3 regions of the Nocardiopsis mangrovi genome follow, and region 2 is predicted to be linked to each of the others. Evidence: riboswitches for the same ligand, from Rfam matches in the RefSeq annotation. Region 2 holds a riboswitch; each other region holds the start of a gene.
The links. Region 2 has a riboswitch for cobalamin ahead of ACFO4E_RS15830 (ABC transporter substrate-binding protein). Riboswitches for the same ligand answer to the same signal wherever they lie in the genome.
Positions count from the first base shown of each region.

Region 1: linked by a shared signal. The riboswitch ahead of ACFO4E_RS17605 (ribonucleoside-diphosphate reductase subunit alpha) and the one ahead of ACFO4E_RS15830 (ABC transporter substrate-binding protein) in region 2 are both predicted to bind cobalamin.
Region 3: linked by a shared signal. The riboswitch ahead of ACFO4E_RS05430 (putative cobaltochelatase) and the one ahead of ACFO4E_RS15830 (ABC transporter substrate-binding protein) in region 2 are both predicted to bind cobalamin.

Region 1 is NZ_JBHSFQ010000017.1:55,986-63,654, forward strand. It holds gene ACFO4E_RS17600 (ribonucleotide-diphosphate reductase subunit beta) at 1-579, opposite strand, end outside; gene ACFO4E_RS17605 (ribonucleoside-diphosphate reductase subunit alpha) at 784-3,252, opposite strand; cobalamin riboswitch at 3,394-3,610, opposite strand; gene ACFO4E_RS17610 (hypothetical protein) at 3,799-4,353, opposite strand; gene ACFO4E_RS17615 (NYN domain-containing protein) at 4,397-6,055, opposite strand; gene ACFO4E_RS17620 (sigma-70 family RNA polymerase sigma factor) at 6,407-7,669, opposite strand, start outside.
Region 2 is NZ_JBHSFQ010000014.1:112,430-120,098, forward strand. It holds gene ACFO4E_RS15810 (VIT1/CCC1 transporter family protein) at 1-432, opposite strand, end outside; gene ACFO4E_RS15815 (glycoside hydrolase family 43 protein) at 628-1,734, shown strand; gene ACFO4E_RS15820 (ABC transporter ATP-binding protein) at 1,722-2,519, opposite strand; gene ACFO4E_RS15825 (FecCD family ABC transporter permease) at 2,542-3,585, opposite strand; gene ACFO4E_RS15830 (ABC transporter substrate-binding protein) at 3,594-4,634, opposite strand; cobalamin riboswitch at 4,703-4,884, opposite strand; gene ACFO4E_RS15835 (NUDIX domain-containing protein) at 4,987-5,478, opposite strand; gene ACFO4E_RS15840 (hypothetical protein) at 5,578-6,084, shown strand; gene ACFO4E_RS15845 (alpha/beta fold hydrolase) at 6,304-7,251, shown strand; gene ACFO4E_RS15850 (NAD(P)H-binding protein) at 7,648-7,669, shown strand, end outside.
Region 3 is NZ_JBHSFQ010000003.1:348,687-356,355, reverse strand. It holds gene ACFO4E_RS05460 (MsnO8 family LLM class oxidoreductase) at 1-460, shown strand, start outside; gene ACFO4E_RS05455 (amidase) at 457-1,869, opposite strand; gene ACFO4E_RS05450 (LLM class F420-dependent oxidoreductase) at 1,938-2,957, opposite strand; gene ACFO4E_RS05445 (hypothetical protein) at 3,061-3,321, opposite strand; gene ACFO4E_RS05440 (hypothetical protein) at 3,406-3,738, opposite strand; gene ACFO4E_RS05435 (hypothetical protein) at 3,937-4,161, opposite strand; cobalamin riboswitch at 4,374-4,502, shown strand; gene ACFO4E_RS05430 (putative cobaltochelatase) at 4,559-6,673, shown strand; gene cobO (cob(I)yrinic acid a,c-diamide adenosyltransferase) at 6,727-7,329, shown strand; gene ACFO4E_RS05420 (GNAT family N-acetyltransferase) at 7,387-7,669, opposite strand, start outside.

The sequences.
Region 1 (7,669 bases), on a different contig from region 2:
GTCGCGCAGGAACGCCTGGTCGGCCTCCGGGGTGCCGGTGGTGAACCCGGGGTCTTCGAGGTTGCGGGTGTACTTCAGCGCCCAGGCGTCCTTCTCCGTGATGGAGGGGACCTCCCGGTACATGTTGAACAGCTCGCCCTCGTCCAGGCCGAGGCTCTCGCAGATGTACTGGAAGGTGTGCGTGTGCACCGCCTCCTCGAACGCCTGGCGCAGCAGGTACTGGCGGCACTCGGGGTTGGTGAGCTGCCGGTAGACCGCCAGCACGATGTTGTTCGCCACCAGCGACTCCGCTGTGGCGAAGAAGCCGAGGTTGCGCTTGAGCATCAGGCGCTCGTCGTCGGTGAGACCGTCGCGGGACTTCCACAGCGCGATGTCGGCCTGCATGGCGACCTCGGTGGGCATCCAGTGGTTGTTGCAGCCGGCGAGGTACTTGTCCCACGCCCACCGGTACTTGAGGGGGAGCAGCTGGTTGACGTCGGCGCGCGCGTTGATCATCGCCTTGTCGTCGACGCTGACGCGGGCGGCGTCGCGCTCGATCGCGCCGAGGCCGCCGGTGGCGGGTTCGAGAACACTGGTCATGGCTTCGGGTCCGGTCTAGTCGGGTGTGCGGTTCGATGCGCGAGCCGGAGAAGCGCCGGCTCGGCGGGTACAGGGGACGGGGGACGGGGTGCGGCCGGAGCGCTGGGCGCGCCGTGCGGCGGGGCGGAGCCGTCGCCGCCGGCGCGTCCCGCGGGCGCACGAGGGGCGCGGGGCGCACCCGCCGGGGGCACGGCGCGGGCGCCGCTACTGGCAGGCCTCGCAGTCGGGATCCTCGATGGAGCAGACCGCCCCCGCGTCCTGGACCGGCGCCGGAGCGGGAGCCGGAACCGCCGGAGCCGCCGAGACCGCGTTCAGCCGGCCGTCGGTCCCCTTCAAGGTGCTCTTCTCCACGTGCGTGGCGCTCTGCGAGCGCAGGTAGTACGTGGTCTTGAGGCCCTTGCGCCAGGCGCGGCGGTACAGCTCGTCGAGCTTGCGGCCGCTCGGCGCCGCCATGTACAGGTTCAGCGACTGCGCCTGGTCGATCCACTTCTGCCGCCGCGCGCCCGCGTCGACCAGCCACGCCGAATCGATCTCGAACGCGGTCGCGTACAGCTCGCGCAGCTCGGCCGGTACCCGCTCGATGGCGCCCAGGCTGCCGTCGTGCAGCTTGAGCCGGGTCACCATGTCGTCGTCCCACAGCCCCCGTTCCTTGAGGTCGCGGACGAGGTAGGGGTTGACCACGGTGAAGTCGCCCGACATGTTCGACTTGACGTAGAGGTTGCGGTAGATCGGCTCGATCGACTGCCCGACACCGGTGATGTTGGCGATGGTGGCGGTCGGCGCGATCGCCATGACGTTGGAGTTGCGCATCCCCAGGGTGCGCACGCGCTCGCGCAGGCCCGCCCAGTCCAGCCGTTCCGTGGTGTCGACGTCGAGGTCGCCGCCGCGCGCCGCCGCCAGCCGGTCCAGGGAGTCGATGGGCAGCACGCCCCGGCTCCACAGCGATCCCGCGAACGACGCGTAGGCTCCCCGTTCCGCCGCGAGCTCGGCCGACGCCTCGATGGCGTGGTAGGAGATCAGCTCCATGCTCTCGTCGGCGAACTCCACGGCGCCCTGCGAGGCCATGGGCAGCCGCAGCCGGAACAGCGCGTCCTGGAAGCCCATGAGGCCCAGGCCCACGGGGCGGTGGCGCATGTTGGCGCGCTCGGCCTCGGGGATCGTGTAGTAGTTCACGTCGATGACGTTGTCGAGCATCCGCACCGCCGTGCGCACCGTGCGGCGCAGCCGCTCGGCGTCCAGCCCGTCCGGGCCGGTGTGGTTGGCGAGGTTGACCGAGCCCAGGTTGCACACCGCCACCTCGTCGGCGCTGGTGTTGAGGGTGATCTCGGTGCACAGGTTGGACGAGTGCACCACGCCGGCGTGCTGCTGCGGGGAGCGCAGGTTGCAGGGGTCCTTGAAGGTGATCCACGGGTGGCCGGTCTCGAAGAGCATGGTGAGCATGCGCCGCCACAGATCGACGGCTGGCACCCGGCGCCACACCTTGATCCCACCGGCGTCGGCGGCCCGCTCGTAGGCGGTGTAGGCGGCGGCGAACTCCGCGCCGTAGAGGTCGTGCAGATCGGGGACCTCGTCGGGCGAGAACAGCGTCCACTCGCCCCCGTTCTCGACCCGCTGCAGGAACAGGTCCGGCACCCAGTTGGCGGTGTTCATGTCATGGGTGCGCCGCCGGTCGTCACCGGTGTTCTTGCGCAGGTCGAGGAACTCCTCGATGTCGATGTGCCAGGTCTCCAGATAGGCGCAGACCGCCCCCTTCCTCTTTCCCCCTTGGTTCACGGCCACCGCCGTGTCGTTGGCGATCTTGAGGAACGGGACGACGCCCTGGCTTTGGCCGTTGGTGCCCTTGATGTGGGCGCCGATGCCGCGGACCGGGGTCCAGTCGTTGCCCAGTCCGCCGGAGTACTTCGACAGGAGGGCGTTGTTGCTGATCCCGTGGAAGATCGACTGGAGGTCGTCGCCGACGGTGGTCAGGAAGCAGGACGACAGCTGGGCGCGGCGGGTGCCGGAGTTGAAGAGGGTGGGCGTGGAGCACATGAAGTCGAACGAGGACAGCAGTTCATAGAACTCGATGGCGCGCGCCTCGCGGTCGTCCTCGCGCAGGGCCAGGCCCATGGCCACGCGCATGAAGAACGCCTGCGGCAGCTCGTAGCGGGTGCCGTCGCTGTGCAGGAAGTACCGGTCATAGAGGGTCTGCAGGCCGAGGAAGGTGAAGTGCAGGTCGCGCTCGGGCCGCAGGGCGGCGCCCAGGCGGCCGAGGTCGAAGGACGCCAGTTCGGGGTCGAGCTGGTCCAGCCGGATGCCGCGCGCGACGTAGTCGGCGAGGTAGCCGGCGTAGCGGCCCGCCATCTCCGACTGGCCGGCCTCGTCGGGCCGCCCCGCGAGGAAGCTCAGGGCTTCGCGGCGGAGCTTGTCCAGCAGCAGCCGGGCGGCGACGTGCGAGTGGTCCGGGTCGGCCTCGACGAAGGCGCGGGCGGCCATGACCAGCGCGAGTTCCAGCTCGTCGGGGCGGATGCCCGGGTAGAGGCTGCGCCTGGCCTCGGTGAGGATCGCCTCGGCCGAAACGCCCGCGAGCCCGGCGCACGCCTCGTGCACCACCGACGCGGCCCTCGTCAGGGGGTCGGTCGCGGGCGGCGCGGGCGCCGCGCCCGCCGGGGCGGTGTCGGTGTCGAGGGTCATGCGTGGCTCCAACCAGGTAGACGTGGACCGGTCGGGTCCTGTCGGGGAGGCACGCAGGCAAGGGGCGGCCACGTCGGTCCCGTGGCGGGCGTCCCCTGATCCGCGGCGGCCCACCCTCGAGGCCCCGTTGCGAGTGCGCGACGTGCGCGCACACCGGTGGCAGGTCTTCGGACTCGCGGGCGCCGGGGCCGGATCCGGCCCGGTCCTACTGGCCGTCGCTTCCCGGGCGCCGTGCGCCCAGTGCTCGTTGACGGCGGTCGTTCCCGCTCACCGCTGCGGGGCAGTCCCGGATTCGCACCGGGTTCCCTCTTGCCTCACCGGGGAGGCGCCCCGGTGAACCACCAGCGCGAGCGATACTACATCTAGGGGCAGCCAACGGCGAACACCGCAAGATGAGCGCGTGTCACGCTGCTCAGCGGATGACAGGACGACCCGTTCCGTGCTAACGGGTGCGCGCGGGTACCCGCTCGACCGGTGTGCGGGCGCGGCGGCGATCCGTCCTCCGCCACCCCGTTACCGGGGCGCGGCGGTCGGCACGGCCGGCGGTCAGCCGTCGATCAGGCGGTCCAGGGCGTCCTCCTCGAGACCGAGGTCGACGCGGATCCGGTAGCGGGTGCGCAGCAGTTCCATGAGGAGGTCGTGCACATACGGCGAGACGTCCTGGTGGCGGAACCGCTCGACCCCCAGGGTGGCCCACGCGTGGGCGCCCTTGAGGTCGTCGTGCGCCTGGAGGGTCTCGGCGATGTGAATGTAGGTGGGCAGGTTGCGCGGGCCTTCCGAGCGCAACCGCTCCAGCTGGGCGTAGGCGGTGTCGACGAGGTCGAGCTCGAACAGCGCGCCCGCCTGGAGGGCGCGGGCGTCGATGATGGTCACGCCGCCGTCGTCGATCGCCCGCTGGTAGGCGGCCGACGCGCGCTCGAACTCCTGGGCCATCTCCCACTGCTCGCCGGCGCGCACGAACAGCTCGGCGCGCGAGATCTCGCTGTCGGAGTCGACCCGGTTGGCCAGGCTGAGGAGTTCCGCGGCGACCTCGACATGGTCACCGGACTGCACCGCCCGGAATTCCAGCCGGTCGAGATCGGCCGTCGTCACGCGGGTCACCGGCACCCTCCCTAGGTCCTCATCGCTCCGCCACACCCGGTCATCAGCTCCGCGCGCGTTCGAGCGCGTTCCAGAAGCCCTGCCGCAGCGCGTCGCGGACTTCGTCGCGCAGCAGGAAGTCGATCGGCAGCGCCGACCCCTGGAGCAGGCGCGCCTCCAGGTCGGAGGGCATGCGGGGCCGGCGCACGAGCACCGCCTCCAGCCACAGGGCCGGAGCATCGCGAGCGATGGACTCCGCGAAGTCGTTCCCTTCCTGGCGCGCGACATTCACGGCGTCCTCGATCGTGCGCGCGCCCGACGATCCGGGAGGGACGTACCCGACGGTGCGGGAGGGGTTGGTGTAGGGCCCGTGCTGGACCCGTTGTTCGGGGCGGGGGCCAGTATCGGGTCTTGAGTCCGCGGGTGCTTCGGCGGGGCCGCCGAAGCGGGACTCAGTTCCCGTACTGACCCCAAAAATAGGGTTTGGGCCGGTGTTACCTCCGAACCCGGGGTTGCCTCCCGTGTTGCCGCCGTAGCGGGGTTCGGGTGCCGGAGGTGGAGCGCTCCGGGCGGGTGGCGCCTCGCGCTCGTACTGGTTGCCGCCCATCATCGGGTCGCGGTGCGATCCGGCGGCCGGCAGCGCCGGCTGCTGGTGCGGCGGCGGTGGCTGTGGCGGCCGCGCCTGCTGTTGCGGTGGCGGCCCGCCGTAGCCCCCCTGCTGGCCCATCATGCTCGGGTCCGGGCCCGCGCCGGGCGGGGCGTAGCCCGCGTTGGCGCCGTTGGGCGGGTTGCCCGCCATGCTCGGGTGCGCGCCGGTGGCGGGCGCCGGTGGCGGCGCGGGGCCGACCGCCGGGAACCCGTTGACGTCGATGGGTCCGCTGTTGCCGGAACGCGGGGTGTCGACCCCGCCCGCGCCCTGCGGCGCCAGGTGGTCGCCCCCGCGCTGCTGGGCCAGGGTCTGCCGCATGGCGCGGAGCTGGTCCATGGCGCTGCCGGTCATGGCCGGCTGGGCGCCGGTCCCGGCGAACATGGCCTCCAGCCCGCCCGACGACGGCCCGGCGGGCTCCACCCGCGGGGACGCGGGGTGGGCGGTCACCGGCTGCCGGGGGACATCGGGACCCGTGCGCGCCCGGCCGTTGCCGAGCGGGGTGGTGGTCTCTCCGGTGTCGTCGGACGAGCCGCCGGCCCCGGAGAGGAGGTTGACGTAGGGGCGCAGGTGACCCGCCCCGATCTCGATGAGGTCGTCGCATTCGCGGCGCAGCGAACGCGAGATGGTCCAGTTGCCCTCGACCGAGATGTGCACGACGGTAACGCGGACCCCGAGGTCCTGTACGTCGGCCACGACCTGGGCCATGTCCTCGTCACCGCTGACGAGGACGGCCTCGCAGAGCACTCCGGTGCCCGCGAGCGTGGTGAGGTCCCGTTGGACGTAGCTCTCGACGCCCTCCCGTCTGCCCGGACGGATACGCGCGGCTCGGAATTTGATGCCGGGGATGTCGGCTATGCCGTCCTGCTCCTGCGTGCGGCGGCCGTCGGCCGTCGCCTCGTACCAGTAGCACCGCAGCAACGGGAGCCCCGTGCGGTCGCGTGCGACTTCGTTGAGGAGCTGTAGGAGTCCCGCGTAATCCCATGACACGGAATCGCGATTGCGGGTTCCGTGCACTGCCATCGCGCCGTCGGCGAGGAGGTAGCCGGCGTCTACGAACAGCGCGCAGCGATCCACGCGACACCGCCCCTTCCCATTTTCCAGGTGGCCCGGCCGGGGGTTTCGCACCGGGACTTTCCAGCGATCGGCACTCGGCCATATAGACAGGCCGCGCCACAGCCTAGCCAAGTCTGTGGCGGTTTGCGTGCCGCTCCCGATACGCAGGGTCGGGAGACGACTACGAATTGCCGCCGGTCAGAGGACCGAAACCCGTTCCGCTGGGGGTATTCGCCCCCCAGTCGGACACCGTCGGCGCCCCATTCCGTTTCCGCGGGCCCGGCCGCGGCCCGGTCCGGCCCGTCCGGCCTGGCCGGACGGATGGTCCCGGGACCATCCGCCGGGACGTCCCGGCGGATGGTCGCCACAATGTCAGGTCCGCATCGGGGCGGTCACCGCGACCACTCCGGCGAGATACGCGTCACCCCGCGATGTGAGCCGCAGTTCGGGGTCGCGCGGCAGCACGGCCGCGAAGCGGACCACATCGGTGCCGAACGCCATCGGGGGCCCCACCGCTCCGCGGGCCGACCCCGCGAAGGCGTTGTCGGGGTCGCGGTCGCCGCCCTCGGGAGTGAGGGGCGCACCGTTCAGCTCCACCCGGTCGCCGCTCAGATCGGCGTCGCCCTCCCAGGCGACCGCGTCGACCGTGGCGGGCACCGATGCCGGGAGCAGCCCGGCCAGCGGCAGCCGCAGGCCGCGCCGGTCGTGGAAGACGCTCGCGGTGGTGTCGAGCACCATCGCCTGGCTGTAGGACGCGCCGGCGTCCTCAACGACCGCCACGAGGCTCCAGCCGGCGTAGGTGCCGACCCCGGTCTCGGCGGGGATGTCGGCGGCCCACCACTCGCCGCCGCCGTGGGCCCGGACGAGGTCGGTGACGTCGGCGAACGCCTGGTACGCGGGGTACCCGGGCAGGTCGACGGTGCCGACCTCATCGGCGGCAACCTCGGTGTAGCCCGCCGCCCCCGGGCCCCGCAGCAGCGCCGAGGCCGCGCCGGGATCGCCGGCCCCGGAGAAGTAGAGGCCCGCCCAGCGCACACCGCCGCCCTCGGGCAGGTTCCACACCGCCGAGCTCGACATGGCGGTGCCGGGGTCGTCGTCGAGGTCGATGGGCCGCATATCCCAGAAGTCGTTGTCGCGGTGGTCGCCCGCGCGCTGCTGCGCCTCGGCGCACCCGCCGCCGTCGCCCGGTGGGTCCGGTTCGTCGGAGGGGGCGGGTGCGGGCGCCGAGGGGGCCCCGGTCTCCTGCTCGGGCTCGGCCGGGGCGGACGGCTCCTCCGGGACCGGCGGCACAGAGGGCGCGGGCGGAGTGGGCGGGGCGGGAGGAGTGGGGGGCGAGGGCGGTGCGCCCTCCCCGCCGGGGGACGGCGACGGGACGTCCGGCAGGGCGGCCGCCGCGGCGGGGGCCCGCGGGTCGTGGGCGGCACCGGCCGCCGCAGGCCGCGGCGCGGCGGACACGGGGGCCGCATCGGGGACGGACGGCGCGGCGCCGTGCGCCCCGTGCGCGGGCCACCAGGGCCACTCCGGGCGGGGGTCGGGGTGGCCGGGGTCGACGCACGTCAGCAGGGCGTTGCCCGCGGTCTCGACGCGCACGGGCCCGGCGGTGGCGTAACGCGCCGGGGTGCCGTCGGGATCGAC
Region 2 (7,669 bases):
GCCGCGCGCCGCCAGCCCGCGCACGACCTCGCTGTGGATCCGCTCGTCGGCGGCCATGGACGCGGGGGCGTCGGAGTCGCGCTCGTAGAGCGGCCGGCTCTCGGCGCGCTGGAGCAGTGCCAGGACGACGATCCAGCCCAGGGTGCGGGCGAGGACGAGCATCGTCCGGGCCCGCCATCCGGTGCGGCCGGGGCGGCCGGCGTCGTCACCGAGCAGCGCCTCCCAGTGCGCGACGTGCCGTTCCTCGGCTTCGGCGAGCCCGAGCAGGATCTCGCGCTCCTGCCCGCTGCGGAGCCCGGCCAGCTCCCGGTAGATCCGGGCCGCGTCGCGTTCGCCGGCCAGCCGCCGCCGCCACCGCCGCACCTGCGCGGCGGAGGGACGCGGCGGGGCGGGCCGCGATCCGCCGCCCGCACAGTGATCGGCGTCGTCCACGGCGCTCCCCCTTAGCGGACTTCCGGCGTCCGGTGCGCCCATGTTCCCCTCGCCGCCGCGTGGCCGGGCGGCTCCCACGCCGATGGGCGCACCCGTCTTGACAGCGCCGCGCGCGGATCCGTATGTTAGCGCTCACATAAAAATAGTGACGGTGATCACATTCATGTCGCGCCGCCCGCCCCCGAGGGGATGCCCATGACCGCCCGCCGCTCCGGACACCGCCGCCGCGCCACCGCCCTCGCCTCGGCGGCCGCGCTCCTCTGCCTGCTCGCCCCCGCGGCCGCCGGACCCGCCGCCGCACAGGAACGGACGACGACGACCGCCGGCGGCGCCCACGCCGCGCCCTACGAGGGCTACATGTTCGCCTACTTCACCGGAGAGGGAACGGCCGACGGCGAGCAGATCCACTTCGCCGCCAGCCGCGGCGACGACCCCCTGCGCTGGGACGAGCTCAATGGCGCCGAGCCCGTGCTCACCTCGCGCCTGGGCGACTCGGGCGTGCGCGACCCGTTCATCATCCGCGCGCCCGGAGGCGACCGCTTCTACCTCCTCGCCACCGACCTCAAGATCCACGGCGGCGACGGCTGGGACGAGGCCCAGCGCCACGGCAGCCGCTCGATCATGGTCTGGGAGTCCACCGACCTGGTGAACTGGTCGGACCAGCGCATGGTCCGGGTCGCCCCCGACCGGGCCGGCAACACCTGGGCGCCCGAGGCATACTACGACCCCTCCATCGGGCGGTACGTGGTCTTCTGGGCCTCCAAGCTCTACGCCGAGGACGACCCCGGGCACACCGGGTCCACCCACAACCGGATGATGTACGCCACCACGCCCGACTTCCGCACCTTCAGCGAGGCGCGCGTGTGGATCGACCCCGGCCACTCGGTGATCGACTCCACCGTCATCGAGCACGACGGCCTCTACTACCGGTTCACCAAGGACGAGCGCGACACCTCGTCCACCTCCCCGTGCGGCAAGTTCATCGTCGCCGAGCGCTCGGCGGACCTCCGCTCGACCGGATACGAGTTCATCGCCGAGTGCATCGGCCGCGCGGGGCCCGGCCCCGGCATCTCCCAGGGCGAAGGGCCCACCGTGTTCAAGTCCAACAGCGAGGAGAAGTGGTACCTGTTCATCGACGAGTTCGGCGGGCGCGGCTATGTGCCGTTCGAGACCACCGACCTCGCCTCGGGGCGGTGGACCATGTCGCCGGCCTCCGACCTGCCGGCCGGCCCGCGCCACGGGACCGTCCTGCCGGTCACGGCGGCCGAGCTCGCCCGCCTCACCGACGCCTACGCCCCCTGACCGGCCCCCGGATCTCCGGGGCCGCCGGGCAGGAAGCGCACCGAGGGGCGGCCCCCCGGCCCGTCCGGTGTCACCACGGCGCGCACGTTGTAGACGCCGGCGATCAGCTCCTCGGTGAGCACCCGCGACGGCGTGCCCGCCGCTACCACCCGGCCCTGGTGCAGGACCACCACGTGGTCGCAGAACATCGCGGCCAGGTTCAGGTCGTGCAGGGCGATCACACTGGTCACCGGGGTGCGCACGATCAGTGCCAGCAGGTCCAGCTGGTGCTGGATGTCGAGGTGGTTGGTGGGCTCGTCCAGCAGCAGCTCGCGCGGCTCCTGGGCCAGCGCGCGGGCGATCTGCACCCGCTGCCGCTCCCCGCCCGACAGGGTGTGCCAGGCCCGGTCGGCCCGGTCGGCCAGTCGGGTGTGGGCCAGCGCGGCGCGCACCGCCGCGTCGTCGGCCGCCGACGGCGCCGACCACGCCCGGCGGTGCGGGATGCGGCCCAGCCGGACCACGTCGCGCACGCTCATGTCCACCTCGGTCGAGGAGTGCTGGTCCACCACCGCGATCCGCCGCGCCGCCGCCCTGCGCCCCACCTTCTCCATGGGGGCGCCGTCCAGGCTGACGACCCCCGACGACGCGGGGCGCACCCCCGCCAGCAGCCGCAGCAGCGTGGACTTGCCCGATCCGTTGGGGCCCAGCAGGCCCACCGTCGAACCGGGCGGCGGCTCCAGGCTGATGCCGTCGACGATCAGCCGCCCGTCCGCCCGCCACGACACCGCGTCGGCGCGCAGGCTCACATCCGCCTCCCCATCCCGCGGATCACCGCCACCTCCGGCTCCGGTAGAGGATGAACACGAACGCCGGCACCCCGATGAGCGAGGTCACCACGCCCACCGGCAGCTCCTGCGGGTCCAGCAGGGTGCGGGCGGCGGTGTCGACCCACACCAGGAAGACGGCCCCGGCCAGCGCCGTGGTCGGCAGCAGCCGGCGGTGGCCGGGGCCGACGATCGCGCGGGCGGCGTGCGGCAGCACCAGCCCCACGAACCCGATCGCGCCCGCCGCGCTCACCAGCGTCGCGGTCAGCAGCGCGGTCGCGGTGAGCAGGAGCAGCCGGGTCCGGGCGACCGGAACCCCCAGCGACGCCGCTGCGTCGTGGCCGAACGCGAACGCGTCGAGCGCCGAGGCGTTGGCCGCGCAGACCAGGAGCACGGCCGCCAGCACCCCGGCGCACAGCCCCACATCGGACCAGGCGGCGCCGCTCAGCGACCCCAGCAGCCAGAACAGCACGCCCCGGGTCTGCTCGGCGTCGGCAGAGGAGATCACGATGACCGAGGTGAGCGCGGAGAACAGCTGCATGGCCGCCACCCCCGACAGCACGACGCGGTCGGTCGTGGCGCCGGCGGCGAAGCCGAGCACCAGGACCAGGGCGAAGGAGGCCGCGGCGCCGGCGAACGCGCCCGCCGACAGCGACACCGCCCCGGCGCCGACCCCCAGCACGGCGACCAGCACCGCCCCGGTGGAGGCGCCGGAGGAGATGCCCAGCACGAACGGGTCGGCGAGCGGGTTGCGCAGCAGCGACTGCATGATCGCGCCGCACACCCCCAGGCCGGCGCCGCACACCGCGGCCAGCATCGTGCGGGGCAGCCGCAGCTCCCACACGATGCCCTCGCGGATCGGCGTCAGCCCCGACTCGCCCCAGCCGGCGCGCGCGGCCACGACCGCCCAGACGTCGCCGACGGCGATGCCCGCGGGGCCGATCGTGATGGCGGCGGCGACCGACGCGGCCAGCAGCGCGAGGCCGCCGCACCACAGGACGGCCATGCGGCGCACACCGGGGGCCGTGCGGACTGCGGGTCCGGCCATGTGCCCGCTCAGCCGGCCAGTCCGAAGCCGCGCAGGGCGTCGGCCACCTGCTCGACGCCCTCCACCGTTCGGATCGAGGGGTTCAGGGCCGCACCGCTCAGCAGTACGTAGCGCTCGTTCTCGACGGCGTCCATGTGCCGGGTGACGGGGTGGGACTCCAGGAACCCGATCTTGGCGGCGGCGGACTCGGCGGTCTGGCTGTCGCGGGTGAGGTCGCCGATGACCAGCACGTCGGGGTCGCGTTCGGCCACGGTCTCCCAGTTGATCTGCGGCCACTCGTCGCGTGTGTCGTCGAAGACGTTGCGGGCGCCCACGGCCTCGGTGATGATCCCGGGGGCACCGCAGCAGCCCGCCATGTACGGGGACTCGGCGTTGGCGAACCAGTAGAGCAGGGTGGTACCGGAGGCGTCGACATCGGCGGTCGCCGCCTCGATCCGGCCCTGGAGGTCGGCCACCAGCTCCTCGCCGCGCTCTTCGACGCCGAACACGCGCGCGAGGTCGCGGACCTCGGTGTGGACGGCGTCCATGGTCAGCGGCTCCTCGCGCGCGCCGTCCTCGCCGCTGTCGGTCTTGCCGCACTCGGTGGGGGAGAGGTAGACGGGGACGCCGAGCCGCTCGAAGTCCTCGCGGGGGGCGACGCCGCCCTCTCCCAGCGTGCCCTGGAAGGAGGCGGCGACGAAGTCGGGCTCCTCGGCCAGGACGCGTTCGAAGGACGGTGCGTTGTCGGCCAGGCGGGGCACATCGGCGTTGGCCGCCTCCAGGCCCTCGGCCACGGGGTCGGTCCACGTGGCGGTGCCCGCCATGCGGTCGGCCAGGCCGAGGGAGAGCAGGATCTCGGTCGCACCCTGGTTGAGGGAGACGGCGCGCTGCGGGGGGCTGTCGACGGTGACGTCGCGGCCGCAGTCGTCGACGGTGCGCGGATAGCCCGCCGCGTCCCGGGTGCCGGCGTCGGTCCCTGCGCCGGTCCCGGGGCCGCAGGCCGTGAGGGGGACGAGGAGCAGGGCGGCGGTGAGGGCGAAGGCGGGCGCGGAACGGCGGGGGGCCGTCATAGGGGTCCTTCGGCGTCGGGGGCTCGGTCGCGGAGCCCGGCGAACGTATGTCCCCTCCGCGCGCCATGGGGCGCCCGGAGGAGCCAGCAGGTCTTCGGACTCGGGATCCCCCGGGTGAGGCGCCTTCCCGGACGTCCGTCCAGTGGCCGCTGCCCCGCCCGTCCCCCTCACCGCTGCGCGTCAGCTCCGGATTCCCACCGGATTCCCTGACCCGAAAAGCACGGGTTCGACTGGCGGGCGCAACCTATCACACCGGATCCGGCGTCCTCGGGGGCGCCCCGGGCCTTGCCCGGGCGGGCGGCGAAGGGGCCGGCCGGCGACGGTGGCCGCGGGGCGGGTGGACGGACCGGTGTCACCCGGCCGCCCCCCGCAGGACGATCCGGGCGATGCGGGTGTCGATGGGCGAGGCGCCCGCCAGCGGGGTACCGCGGGTCCACAGCGTCGTGCCCGCGATCTCACCGGTGGGGGCGAACGGGGTGGCCGATGCACGGACACCGCCGCGGAACACGGCGGCGAACTCGCGGCGGCGCGGCGCGTCCGGCGACGGCCCTGCGAGGTCGAACTCGGCGAGTCCGGCGAACTCCGTGGCGGCCGCGCGGGCGCCGGACTCCTCGGCGAGTTCACGGCGTGCCGCGTCGGCGGCGGCCTCACCCGGTTCGATGCGGCCTCCGGGCAGCTCCCACTGGCGGCGGGCCCGGTCGAAGACGAGCAGGACGCGGCCGGCGTCCACCGCCACCATCAGGGCCAGCGGCACGGGCACGGTCCCCGCGGTGGGGGCCGCCTGCTCCTCCCGGACCCGGTGAAACGCCACCAGGATGTTGCCCCGCGCGTCCGCGACGATCATCGGCGTCTCCAGCGTCGGTCGTTCCGGCCCTGCCGCACATGATACTTGACACGAGTTAGCAAGTACTTGACGATTGGCGTCAAGATAACGAACGGATCGATGGGAAGGCGCGACGTGCACACCGGAACCCCGACCCCGTCCCCGGCGCACGGCGCGCTCGCGGACCAGCTCGCGGCCGTCGCCGCCGCCCGGCTCCTCGACCCGCTGGAGATCCTGCTCGACGGCGACGCCTCCGTGGAGCGGGTGCGGGCGCGGGTCGCCGCGGCGGCCGGGGAATGGGCGGCGGCCCTGCTCGGCGCCGACGACCGCGCCGCCGTGCACGCGGTGGCCCGGATCATCGCGGCGCTCTACCCCGGCGACACCGCTTTCGACCCGCCCGCGGAGTGGTGGGCCACCCCGTTGGGCCGGACCGTCGCCCGCCGAGCCGGGCACCCCGGCGCCGTCCGGGTCTCCTACGCGGTCGCCGGGGCGATGCTCGGCATCACCCGCCAGGGGGTCCACGACCTCGTCCGGCGCGGCAAACTCGCGGCCCACCCCGATGGCGGGGTCCACACCGGCTCCGTCCGCGCACGGCTCAACGGGTACCCCGCACGCGCGGACACCTGACGGTCGGCCCCACACCGCCGCACGGCCGGTCGACGGGTTCCCCGTGCGCGGACGACCGACCCCGCGGCGCGGCGGCCCCTGGCCGCCGACGACGGCCGGGCACCGTCGCGACCGCCTCCCGCCCGCCCTCCACCACCCCGAGCCGGCACCGCGCCGGCCCGCGCGGCCGCTTCCCGGCGCCGCCGTGCGGCGGCACCGACGACAAGGACCGATACCCCCATGGCAGACACCACCCACCCCCGGCCGTCGTGGCGCGACCGGGTGATCGACTCCTCGGGCGTGCCCATCGCCGCCCGCGACTTCGGCGGGGAGGGCACCCCCGTCGTGCTCGTGCACGGCCTCGGCGGCACCCTGGAGGACTGGGCCGCCGTCGCCCCGCGGCTCACCGCCCGCCACCGGGTCATCGCGACCGACCTGCGCAACAGCGGGCACTCCGGGGACGGGCCCTGGGAATGGGGCGCCGTCCTGGGCGACATCGAGGCGGTCGTCGCGGAATTCGGCGCTGAGGAGCCCGCCGTGGTGGGCGCGTCGCTCGGCGGCATGGTCGCCGTCCTGTGGGGTGAGCGCCACCCCCAGTGCCCCGGCGTCGCCAACCTCGACGGCCACCCCGTCCTCGGCGCGGGCCGGCGCCATCCGGGGATGGCGCCGGAGCGCGCGGCCGAACAGCGGGAACGGCTGGGTGCGCTGTTCTCGGCGATGGAGGAGCAGCGGGCGAGCCCGCTCGGGCCGGCCGACGCCGGCGCGCTGGCCGAGGCCGCGCGCTCCTCCGCGCGCCGGCTCGGCGCGTCCGAGGACGCGTTCGCCGCGAGCGTGTACCGGAGCCTGACGGCGGCCGACGGCGCCGGCCGCCGCTTCGCGCGCCCCCTGCGGGAACCGCTGGCGCGGATCCGCCGCGCCATGGAGGGCCTCGACCTCTTCGCCGCCTATGAGAGGACCGGGGCCCGCACACTCGCCGTGCTCGCCACCGAGGACACCCCCGGCCAGGAGGAGTTCGCCGACCTCATGGCCGCGCACCGGCGCGGGGTCGGCGACGCCCTGGCGGACCTCGCCCGGGAACGGCCCCGCCTGCGCGCCGCCCGCCTGGCCGCGGGCCACGCGGTGCTCGCCGAGCGCCCCGCCGATGTCGCCCGGCTCGTCCTGGATTTCCTCGCCGGGGACGACGGCTGATCCGGCGCCGCCCCGCGCACCGGCTGCGGGGCGCGAACACCGGCGACCGCGAGCACGGACATCCCGTGCGCGGGTTCCGGACCTGCGAAGCCGCACGTCAGGGCGGGTCGCCATGGCGCGAGAACGGTGCCGGACGCGTGTGGCGCGCGCGTGCGGGGCGTGCGTCATCGCAGGTCAGAGCGAACATGAACAGCATATTCGCGTTTGCGTTCCGGTCGGCGGGTGCGTGAGGATGGGCCGCCCGCGGGCCGGGGGAGAACCCTCGCGTGCGGCCCGCCACCGCATCCCGCCACTGCGCGCCCGACCCGGGACGCCCCTTCGGCGTGCCGGAACCCCGGGCCGGCCCGAGGCCGCCGGGAACCGCCGCCGCGGACACCACGACTTCGAGGAGCGAACATGACGACCCTGGTCACCGGAG
Region 3 (7,669 bases), on a different contig from region 2:
CCACCAGATCGACCCGGACTACGCCGTGCCGCTGTTGCGCCGCTACCGCGACGCCTTCCGCCCCTCGGCGCGCGCCGCCGCCCCCTACAGCAGCGTCTCCGTCATCGCCTTCGCCGCCGAGGACCCGGAGCCGGCCGAGGACTTCACCGCGTTCTGGTCGCTGCACACGGCGCGGGCGCGTTCGGGCGAGCGCGTCGCGACCTCCCTCGGGCAGGCACGTGAATTCCGGTCGGGGCCGGGCTACGCCGCGACCGCGCGCGCCGCGGCCGACCGCATCGTGGCCGGCACCCCGGAGCAGGTGGGCCGGCGCCTGCGCGCGCTGGCGGAGCAGGCGCACGCCGACGAGGTGCTCGTGGCCACCCCGATGCCCGATGGCGCGGCACGGCGCCGCAGCTTCGAGCTGCTCGCCGCGGAGTTCGGGCTCACCCCGCACCGGGAGGCTCCCGCGAGCCGGTACTAGAGCGGGGGGCGCCGCAGCCCGAAGCCGGTGGCCTGCTCGAAGGCGTGCCCCACTTCGAGCACCCGGCGCTCGGCCAGGTGCGGGCCCACGATCTGCAGGCCCACGGGGAGCCCGCCGGGGGTGAACCCCGCGGGCACCGACAGCGCGGGGCTCCCGGTGACGGTGATCAGATAGGCCGAGCGCATCCAGTCCAGGTAGGTCTCCTGGGGTACCCCGTCGATGTCGGCGGGGTATTCCAGGTCGGCGTCGAAGGGGACCACCTGGCTGACGGGCAGCAGCAGGACGTCGTAGCGCTCGAAGAACGCGCGTGTCCGGTGGAAGATCGCGGTGTGCAGCCGCTCGGCGCGGGAGAGGTCGTCGCCGGTGAGGGCGAGCCCCGCCTCGGTGTTCCACACGATGCTGGGCTTGAGGCGGTCGCGGTCGGTCTCCAGCAGCGGCCCCATCTTGCTCGCGAACTGCCAGGCGCGCAGGGTGCGGAACACCTCCTCGGCGCCGCTGAGGTCGGGGGAGTCCTCGGTGACCTCGCAGCCCAGGCCCGTGAACACCGACAGCTGCGGCTCCAGGGTGTCGAGCACGGCCCGTTCGCAGGTGAACGCCCCGCCCAGGTCGGGGGTCCAGGCCACCCGGAGGCCGCGCAGGTCGCGGTCGAGCGGCCCGGCGAACACCGACCCCGGCTCGCGCACGGCGATCGGGCAGCGGGGGTCGGGCCCGGCCAGCACCGACAGCAGCAGCGCGGCGTCGGCGACGTCGCGCGCCATTGGGCCCTGGACCGACAGCGTCGACCAGCCCAGCTCCTCCGGGAACCGCGGCACCCGGCCCGGGGAGGGCCGCAGCCCGACCACGTTGTTGAACGACGCGGGGTTGCGCAGCGATCCGCCCATGTCCGACCCGTCGGCGAGCGGGTGCAGCCCGGCGGCCAGGGCCGCGGCCGCGCCCCCGCTGCTGCCCCCGGCCGAGCGCGACGTGTCGTAGGGGTTGCGGGTGGTGCCGAACACCGGGTTGAAGGTGTGCGAGCCGGCGGCGAACTCGGGGGTGTTGGTCTTGCCGATCGTGATCGCGCCCGCGGCGCGGATCCGCTCGACGACCAGCTCGTCGCGCTGGGGGACGTGGTCGGCGTAGATGGGGGAGCCGAAGGTGGTGCGTACCCCGGCGGTCTCGTGGATGTCCTTGTGGGCGACGGGCAGGCCGTGCAGGGGGCCGACGTCGGCACCGTAGGCCAGCCGCTCGTCGGCGGCGCGGGCCTCCTCCATGGCGCGGTCGCCGCACAGGGTCACGATGGCGTTGACGGCGGGGCCGGTGTCCTCGATGCGCTCCAAATGGGCTTCCACCACCTCGCGCGCCGAGATCTCGCGTGCGCGCAGCAGCCGAGCCAGCTCCCGTGCGGGACTGTAGGCGATGTCCTCGTGCATGGGGGTCTCACAATCCGGACCGGGGCAACGTCGTCCAATTAGAGCATCCTCGCCGGGCGGCCCCCGCGTCAGCCCTTCACCAGGTCCCGCAGCGCCCGCAGCCGCGGCTCGTCGCGCACGCCCGCCAGCAGCAGGGTCGTCACGGGGCTCGCGCGCCACGCCTGGAGGCGCTCGGCGATCCGGGGCAGCGGGCCCACCAGGGCCAGCCCGTCGGCGAGTTCGTCGGGCACGGCGTCGACGGCCTCGGCTCGGCGGCCGGCCAGGAACAGGTCCTGCACCTTGTGCGCCGCCTCGGCGAACCCCAGCCGGACGAACACGTCGAGGTGGAAGTTCCGCTCCCGGGCGCCCATGCCGCCGATGTAGAAGGCGTAGGGCGCCTTCGCCAGCCGCAGCGCCTCGCGGGTGTCGTCGTGCTCGACGACCGTGACCGTGCAGGCGATGTCGAAGCCGGCGGGGGCGCCGGCGAGCGCGTCGGCGTACAGCGGCGGGCTGAGTAGCGGGTGGTAGAACATCGGGACCCAGCCGTCGGCGATCTCCGCCGCCAGCGCCACGTTCTTGGGGCCCTCCGCACCCAGGTACACGGGGATGCGCGGGCGCAGCGGATGGGTGATGGACCTGAGCGGCTTGCCCAGGCCGGTGCCGCCGGGGTAGGGCAGCGGGTAGTGCGGTCCGCCGCCGGTCACCGGTGCCTCGCGGCGCCACACCTGGCGCATGATGTCGATGTACTCGCGGGTCCGCTGCAACGGGCGGGGGAAGGGCCGGCCGTACCAGCCCTCGACCACCTGTGGCCCGGACACCCCGATCCCCAGCCGCAGCCGGCCGCCGGAGAGGTGGTCCAGGGTGAGGGCGTGCATGGCGGTGGCCACGGGGGTGCGCGCCGACATCTGGGCGATCGCGGTGCCCAGTCCGATGTTCCGGGTCCGCGCGCCGTACCAGGCCAGGGGGGTGAAGGCGTCGGAGCCGTAGGCTTCGGCGGTCCACACCGACGTGTAGCCGAGCGCTTCGGCGGCGCGGACCGACTCCGTGGCGTCGTCCGCGGCGGCCCCCCAGTAGCCCACGGCGAGACCCAGTTCCAGATCGTCGGCCACCTGCGCTCCCTCGGTCGTCGTCGCGTCCCTGCGGCGCATACTAGAACGTGTTCCAGTTCGAGGGAAGGGGAGCCGCAGGCGATCCGGTGCCCCGAGCGGGCGGTCAGCAGCCTCCGCCGCCGTCACCACCGCCGCCGTCCCCGGAGGATCCGCCGTCGCCGCCGCCGCGGCCATGGCGGCCACCGCCGCCCGAGGGGCTCACGAACTCCGCGAGGACGCCGATCAGGATCAGCAGGCCGAAGCCCAGGGCGACCCACTTCCCCCAGGCGGGCGGCTCCCTGTCCTCGCGGGGGGTCGTCAGGTAGTCCAGAAGCCCGCCGATCAGCGGGTCGGCGGCCATGGGCATCGCGGTCGCGATGCCCATGGCCGCATCGAGGAGGAAGCCCGCGATCACCCGTACCCCCGGCCGTTCGCGCTGCCGGCTCCGGCCGGGCGGGAACGGCCGGGATCAGTCGCCGCCCCCGCCGCCACCTCCACCGCCGTCGCCGCCACCTCCGCCGCTGTCTCCTCCCCAGCCGCCCCACCCGCTCGATCCGCCGTCGTGCACGGCCTTGTCGCCCCCGGCCGCGTGGCCGCCGCTCCCGCCCGGGTAGCCGTCACCGTAGGAGCGCGGTCCGGAATCGCTCCCTCCTCCGTCTCCGCCGCCTCCACGGCCGCCCCGCCGCCTCCGCGGCCGGGTCGTGCTCGTGTTGTAAGCGGGACGGCCGCGCAACGCCGCCACCGCCAGCACCACGACGATGCCCCCGATCGCGATCAGGAACAGCGCCTCGATGAAACCCATGCCCGTCCTCCCTTCTCGACTGCCCGCCTTCGATCGCGCCGTCTGCTCTGTCCGGAGACGATCAGCCGCCTCCCCGCCGTCCCAGTGGTCGCTGCCGGAGAACCCCGTCGTCGCCGGAGGGGTGGTCCCGGCCGCGGGAGCCCGTCTCGATGACGCTCACGCCCGCCTCTGCCCACCCGTCCGCTCCGTGCGGCCGGATCAGCATCCACCCCCACCGCCCCCTCCGCCTCCGTCGCCGCCTCCTCCGCCTCCGCCGCCGTCCGACCAGCCTCCGCCGTAGTACCCGGCCCCGCCGCCGGGTGTCCGCCGCCGGGGCGGCGTGCGCCCGCCCGAGCGGTTGAGGGCCAGGCCGGCGAGCCTGACGATCAGCAGCACCACGACCGCGGCTCCCATGACGGTGAAACCCAGTTCGACGACGCCCACATCCGCCCCTTCCTATCCGCCCCGCCTTCCGGGGGCGGCTGCGGCGGCGGGATACCCCATTGGGGGTCGTCCATGCCGGTCCGGGCGATTCGGCCGGATCTGGCCTGGTCGTCGCCCGGTCGGAGGCACCCGGCGGCCGGAGGACCCGCGCAGGCGTGTGAGATCGTGGTGGGCGGCGCCGACCGGCGGGGACCGTGATGCCCCGCCGTCAGCAGGAACCCGGTGCGAATCCGGGGCGGTCCCGCCACTGTGACCAGGGAGCGAACCCGCGACCATCGCCACTGCCGGAGGTCCCGGTGGGAAGGCGGCGGGGGAGCGGCGATCTGGGAGTCAGGAGACTGCGCGGCGCCACGACCGACCCCTATGGGCGTGGACTCCCGAGGAAGGACCGAACAGCGTGGGCGCTTCCGCTCGCTACCCCTTCACAGCCGTCGTCGGCATGGACGACCTGAAACTCGCCCTTCTGATCAACGCGGTATCGCCGGCGGTCGGCGGGGTGCTGGTCCGCGGTGAGAAGGGGACCGCCAAGTCGACGGCGGTGCGCGCCCTGGCGGCGCTCCTGCCCGGCATCGGCGTCGTCCCCGGGTGCCGCTTCGCCTGCGACCCCGCCGCCCCCGACCCCGGGTGCCCCGACGGGCCCCACGACCCCGGGGCCGCCGCCGATCAGCGCCCCGCGCGCCTGGTCGAACTGCCCGTCGGCGCCAGTGAGGACCGCCTCGCCGGCTCCCTCGACCTCGAACGCGCGCTCACCGAGGGGGTCAAGGCGTTCGAGCCGGGGCTGCTCGCGGCGGCCCACCGCGGCGTCCTCTACGTCGACGAGGTGAACCTCCTCCACGACCACCTCGTCGACCTGCTGCTCGACGCCGCCGCGATGGGGACGTCGCACGTCGAGCGCGAGGGCGTGTCGGTGCGCCACGCCGCCCGGTTCCTGCTCGTGGGCACGATGAACCCCGAGGAGGGCGAGCTGCGCCCCCAGCTGCTCGACCGGTTCGGCCTGACGGTGGAGGTCGCCGCGACCCGCGACCCCGCGCAGCGGGCCGAGGTCGTCCGGCGCAGGCTCGCCTACGAGGCGGACCCCGCCGCCTTCGCCGCCCGCCACGCGGACGAGGAGGCCGAGCTCGCCGCGCACATCCGCGCAGCCCGCACGCGGCTGCCCGGCGTGGCCCTCTCCGACGCCGCTCTGCGCCAGGTCACCGCGGTCTGCGCGGCCTTCGAGGTCGACGGCCTGCGCGCCGACATCGTCACCGCGCGCGCCGCCATGGCCCTGGCCGCGTGGCACGGCCGCGCCGAGGTCAGCGCCGACGACGTCCGCGACGCCGCCCGCCTGGCCCTGCCCCACCGCCGCCGGCGCGACCCCTTCGACGCCCCGGGGCTCGACGAGGACCGCCTCCGCCAAGCACTCGACCAGGCCCGCGACGACGACCCCGAACCCCCTGACGGCGGTTCCGGCGGGCCGGACGGCGCGCCGGACCGCGGCCCCGACGGCCCCGCCGGAACGGAGGACTCCGGGCCCGGGTCCGGGGAGCCGTCCGGCGCGGAACCCGCCGGCGGCCCCGGCCCGGACGCGCGGGCGGACGGTCCCGCGGGGTCCGGAGCCTCCGGGGCACAGGCTCCCGACGCCGACGGCGCGCAGACCCCCGGCGACGGCGGGCCGCCGCCCGGTGACACCCCCGGCCGCCCCTCGGAGGCCGACGGCACCCCCTCTGACGCCGCGCCCGCCTACCGGCCGCGGCTCTTCAGCGTCCCCGGTACCGGCGCCGGCGCGCCCGGCCGCCGCTCGCGCGCCGAGACGCCCCTGGGGCGCACCACCGGCGCCCGCGTCCCCGCCGAGCGCGTAGGCGCGCTGCACCTGGCCGCCACCGTGAACGCGGCGGCCCCGCACCAGCGCGCGCGGGGCCGCGCCGGCCGCGGCCTCGTCCTGCACCCCGCCGACCTGAGGGAGGCCGTCCGCGAAGGCCGCGAGGGCAACCTCGTGCTGTTCTGCGTCGACGCCAGCGGCTCCATGGCCGCACGGCAGCGCATGCGCGCCGTCAAAGGAGCGGTCCTGAGCCTGCTGCTCGACGCCTACCAGCGCCGGGACAAGGTCGGCCTCGTCACCTTCCGCGGACGCGGCGCCGAACTCGACCTGCCGCCCACATCCTCGGTCGAAGCCGGCGCACGCCGCCTGCGCGACCTGCGCACGGGCGGGCGCACCCCGCTGGCGGCCGGCCTGCTCCGGTGCGCCGACGTGCTCCGCGTCGAGCGCCTGCGCGACCCGCAGCGGCGCCCGCTGCTCGTGGTCGTCACCGACGGCCGCGCCACCCACGGGGGCTTCGGCGATGCCCAGCGGGCCGGCGCGCTGATCCGCGCCGGAGGGGTCCGCAGCGTCGTCGTCGACTGCGAGTCGGGGCCGGTGCGCCTGGGCCTGGCCGACCGGCTCGCCGCCGCGATGGACGCCACCCCCGTCCTGCTGGAGGAGCTGCGCGCCGACACGCTGAGCGGCCTGGTCCGGCACGCGCGCGGCGCCGCCTGACGCGTCGCCGCGGCAACGCGGGCAAGAGGAGGACGAGGAGAGAGAGGAGAGACATGCCGAAGGGCGTACCGGCCCACGTGCCCGATGACGGGCTCACCACCCGCCAGCGCCGGAACCGGCCGCTGCTGATGGTGCACACCGGCCCCGGGAAGGGGAAGTCCACCGCGGCGTTCGGGCTGGCCACCCGCTGCTGGGCGCAGGGCTGGGACATCGGGGTGTTCCAGTTCGTGAAGTCCGCCAAGTGGCGGATCGGCGAGGAGCGCGCGCTGCGCGTCCTGGGCGACTCGGGCGAGGGCGGCCGGGTCACCTGGAACAAGATGGGCGAGGGGTGGTCGTGGATCCGCCGGCCCGGAGCCGAGCCCGACCACGCCGCCGACGCCGCCGAAGGGTGGGAGCAGATCAAGCGGGAACTGGCCGCCGAGACTTATCGGCTCTACGTCCTCGACGAGTTCACCTATCCCATGAAGTGGGGCTGGGTGGACGTCGACGACGTCGTCGCGACACTGCGCGACCGCCCCGGCGCCCAGCACGTCGTGATCACCGGGCGCGACGCCGACCCGCGGCTCCTGGCCGCCGCCGACCTCGTCACGGAGATGGCCAAGGTCAAGCACCCCATGGACGCCGGGCAGAAGGGCCAGCGCGGCATCGAGTGGTGACCGCCGGCGCGGGTGCGGCCCGGCCGGTGCGCCGGCCGCACCCTTCCGTTCCGTACGTCAGGCCAGGTCGGTGCGGATGAGGCTGTAGACGGCGAGGTCGGTGCGCCCGGTGTGCAGCGGCATCGCGCTGCGCTCGACGCCCTCGAAGGTGAACCCCGCGCGTTCGGCCACGCCGCGCGACCCGGTGTTGGCCGTGCCCGCCTTCAGCTCGACCCGCTGGAACCCCTGGTCCAGCACCGCCCACCGGGAGACGGCGATCACCGCCTCCGTGGCCAGCCCGCGGCCGCGCGCCTGCGGCGCCAGCCAGTACCCCACCTCGGTGACCCGCGCCTTCCACGCG